DNA from 2 places in the Oceanobacillus caeni genome. Region 2 is predicted to be linked to the other one. Evidence: riboswitches for the same ligand, from Rfam matches in the RefSeq annotation. Region 2 holds a riboswitch; the other holds the start of a gene.
The links. A riboswitch is a leader RNA that binds a small molecule or an ion and turns the genes downstream of it on or off. The one in region 2 is predicted to bind cobalamin.

Region 1: linked by a shared signal. The riboswitch ahead of ACFQ18_RS11170 (ribonucleoside-diphosphate reductase subunit alpha) and the one ahead of ACFQ18_RS04325 (hypothetical protein) in region 2 are both predicted to bind cobalamin.

The regions. Positions count from the first base shown of each region.
Region 1 covers NZ_JBHTKV010000014.1:33,344-35,552, forward strand. Annotated here, with positions in the region: gene ACFQ18_RS11170 (ribonucleoside-diphosphate reductase subunit alpha) at 1-1,261, opposite strand, end outside; cobalamin riboswitch at 1,294-1,485, opposite strand; gene ACFQ18_RS11175 (ABC transporter ATP-binding protein) at 1,743-2,209, opposite strand, start outside.
Region 2 covers NZ_JBHTKV010000003.1:170,393-172,601, forward strand. Annotated here, with positions in the region: gene nfsA (oxygen-insensitive NADPH nitroreductase) at 36-788, opposite strand; cobalamin riboswitch at 968-1,178, shown strand; gene ACFQ18_RS04325 (hypothetical protein) at 1,347-1,586, shown strand; gene mmgD (citrate synthase) at 1,570-2,209, shown strand, end outside.

The sequences.
Region 1 (2,209 bases), on a different contig from region 2:
TTTTGGATTGAAGTGGTGCTTCGATACACTGTTCGTATTTTTCTCGAAAACTCCCACTTCCCTTTTGCTCATCAAAATAGTCTTCTAATGAAAAGCCCATAACCTGACGAATTTCATGCGGATCAAATAAATACCATTCCCCTCTCTTATCTACTTGTTCCATAAAGTAATCAGGTAGACAAACTCCGGTAAAAATATCATGAGCACGCATTCGATCGTCGCCATTATTTAACTTAAGATCTAAAAATGCCTCAATATCTCGATGCCATACATCTAAATATACTGCGATTGCGCCTTTCCTCGTTCCTAACTGATCAACACTTACAGCTGTATTATTTAACTGTTTAATCCATGGAATTACTCCACTGGACATCCCCTTAAAACCTTTTATATCACTACCTCTGGAACGAATTTTACCCATGTAAACCCCGATTCCACCGCCATTTTTAGATAACCTAGCAATGTCTGTATTACTATCATAAATGGACTGAAGGCTGTCATCGACTGTATCAATGAAACAACTAGATAGCTGACCATGGGTTTTGCCGGCATTTGCTAGCGTTGGGGTTGCTACTGTCATATACAAATTACTTAGTGCCCAGTATGCCTCTTCTACTAGTTGCGTCCGTCTTGATTTATCTTCATTTTGCATTAAATGCATCGCAATAATCATCCAGCGTTCTTGTGGTAGCTCATGTGTATTCTTCTCAAAATCTGTAGCCAAATATCTAGTAGCTAAAGTATAAATCCCTAAGTATGTAAAATTCATATCCTTATCTGGGTCTATTAAATCCCCAAAATAATTAATTTCATCTTCCGTATACTTTCCCAGGAAATGACTGGAATATATACCTTTATCCGTTAAACTCTTTATTAATTTAAGAAATGATCCGTAGTTTTTATTTTTATCATCGTAATTTCGGTTTATTGCTGCCTGTTTATATAATCTTTGTAAATAAAGTCTTGCGGCAAAGAAGGACCAATCTGGGTTTGCCTCATCTATTTCTTCTAGCGCCTTTTTTATTAGAAAATCTAATCCTTTTTCATATTCTTGATAATGGTTAAGACTTGTCTCTACTTTTTCTATGAATAAGCCTATGTCTAAAGATAGGCCTTTTGCCGCCTTTTCTATCACCCTATTTAATTTTTCATTTTCTTTAACCATTTCTACAATCATCATAGCCCTCCTCTTGTAATTAAACACCAAAAAACCGTTCACCAGAGCATGAACGGTTATAAACGACAGAAAGTATGTACCAATCTATCATTTCACCATCCCTCACCCCGGGGATTTGAAACTAAAGAAAAATGGCAGGTATCCTGACTTGTGTATCAAACCTACTAGAGCCCTTCCCATATCACAGTCTTTAAAGCCTGTTAATACAGTGGGTTTCTCTTTCGTAACACTTACAGTTGCGGGGGCAGTTCTAGATTTACACTAGATTCCCTATTAAGACTACAGTCACCATTCGTCTATTCACTATATATAGTATTTGCTTTTGCTGTTATGTACAATATATTGATGAATCAAACATATCATAGAGTTTAATAGAAAGCAATACAAAAAATACATAAAGAAGACTTCCATCAGTGGGGGCTTTTTCCTTCATCCCCCACTGATGGTTAGCCACACTTATCGGACCTTTACGGCAGTTAATCTCCCATAGAGGCTTGAAGTGGAATAAAAAGGCACAAAAGCATTTCAAAATGCCCTTGTACCTTTAATTTTAATAGATTTGATACTAGTTTAACACCGCACGGTCACTGCCAAATTGTTCGCCACGAATGCGTTGGAATTCGTGCAGAAGGTTTTCGATAGTAAGATTTTGCTTTTCTTTCCCACGAACATCGAAAATAATTTGCCCTTTATCCATCATAATTAATCGATTTCCTAAATCCAATGCTTGTTGCATATTATGGGTAATCATTAATGTTGTTAATCCGGATTCTTTGACAACCTTTTCTGTCAAATTCGTAATTAATTCTGCACGTGACGGGTCTAGAGCAGCTGTATGCTCATCTAAAAGAAGAATATCTGGTTGTGTAAAAGTAGACATTAATAAGGATAATGCCTGCCTCTCCCCACCTGAAAGTAAGCCAACCTTCGCAGTTAATCGATCTTCTAGACCTAAGTTAAGAGTCTTCAAATAATCTCTAAACATCTCTTTTCGCTGTTTTGTAACACCTAATTTAAGTATTCTCTTTCTTA
Region 2 (2,209 bases):
AGTAGTGGTGATTGGGACAAGAGATTTACCCCTAATTATGGCAAATTAAAGCCTTTGCTTTTCATATATTCTCGCATATGGGTTCTTCTTTTATTTCTCATGAAATCGGCCATCGTTTCAGTCCAGCCTATATTTTTATTATTACTAGCTCTAGACTGATAATAATCGCTTATTGTTTGATCGTATTCCTCCAGTATATCTTCATATTTTTCCTCATGGTATGTATTCTCATGAAGAATAGCATCTACAGGGAGTCGAGGTTTTACGTCGTTGATGATGGAGGGTGTGCCTAAACATAATCCAAATAAAGGGAATACTTTATCCGGTAATCCGACAATTTCCCCGATTTGCTTCGGATTATTTCGCACGCCGCCAATATAACAACCACCATAACCAAGTGATTCTGCAGCAACGATAATATTTTGTGCCATTAAAGCTGTGTCAATGGTAGTGACAAGAAAGTTTTCAAGATTATCATGCTCCATTGCTACTCCATGTTTCATACAAGCATGTTCCAATCGTTTTAAATCACCACAAAATAAAAGAAATTCCGAAGCTTCTTTCACATGCTGATTCCTTGAGTATTCGGCAATTTTCTCCCTTTTTTCTAGGTCTGTAATACGAATGATGGAATATGCTTGAACAAAGTTAGAGGAAGAAGCGCTTTGTCCCGCGCGGATCATTTCTAACAAATGTTGCTTTGGTATAGGTGCTGAAGTATATTGGCGAACAGAGACGTGACTATTCATTGTGTTCATCGTTTCCGTTAATGCATCTTTAGGGTTCATTTCGACATCGCTCCTTATCTATTAATTAATTTAAGGCAATTATAGTATAGAGGTGCTAGTATTACAAAATACCCGAAACAGATAATAACAAGAGGAGTCCGTTATTCTGGCCCCTTGGAATATACAAAATTTATGTAATTATTGAAATATTAAAGCGGAGATGTTATACTTGGACTAATTTAATAGGTTTAGGAATAGGTGCAATAAAATATTCTTTTGAACAACCTTTTTTATTGCTTAAAAGGGAAATCGGTTAAACTCCGATGCTGTCCCGCAACTGTATATGGGAGCGATTCGACTACATACCACTGTTTTCATTCGTATGAAAATGGGAAGGTTCGAAAAGTGATGACCATGAGCCAGGAGACCTGCCTATTCTAGCAACATCCCAACCTACGAGGATAGGAGGTGTTAGATGCGACTGGGTTGACATGATAGCCATTGTTATCATGCTTCATCTTAATCTGCTTTTTATGTGTTTATGCATGCTAACAACTTCTATAGGGAGTTGTTTTTTTGTTTTCTGAAATAAAATCGGAACACATGGAGGAAAACCCAATGTATGGGACCGTTAGTTATTTTATTAAAAGGTTAAAGGAAATCATGATGAATAATTTAGTTGTTGATCAAGCATCTACATTGCAAGTGTGTTATTCACAAATAAAACAAGAGATTCGTGCTTACGCAGAAAATAAAGAGAAAGAGGAGGCTTATTTACTTAACTTTGAAAGGGCTTTCGACAATGTGCGAAAAGATTTACTAGGACAAGAGGAGGAGTTTGATGAAAACAAATATTGACTTTGTTCCAGGCCTTGAAGGGGTTATTGCAGCAGAAACAGCGATTTCTTTGCTTGATACAGAACAAGAAAAAATCATCTTAAGAGGCTATGATCTTATTGAATTGTCGCAGCAATATGATTATTTGGATGTTGCGCATCTGCTTTTAGAAGGTAAATTACCTAATTCAGAAGAAAAAAGTGAAATGGAAGAAAAGCTGAAGGCTGAATACCATGTTCCTACTTTTGTAAACGATGTTTTTTCTTTATTGCCTAAGCGGTTACACCCGATGGATGGATTGAGGACTGGTTTATCTATTTTAGCCGGCATTGATAAGAACATGGATGATCGTTCTATAGAAGTGAATAAAAACCGGGCCTATGAACTATTAGCAAAGCTTCCGACCATTACCGTAAATAGCTATAGAATTCTAACTAACGATGAGCCCATTTCCCCACGTAAAGACCTACCGTATAGTGCAAATTTTTTATATATGATAACAGGAAAAGTGCCATCAGAACAAGAAATGGAAATTTTTGACCGATCCCTACTTTTATATAGTGAGCACGAAATGCCAAATTCAACATTTACAGCGAGAGTCATAGCTTCCACACAATCCGACTTATACGGATCCTTAACTGGTG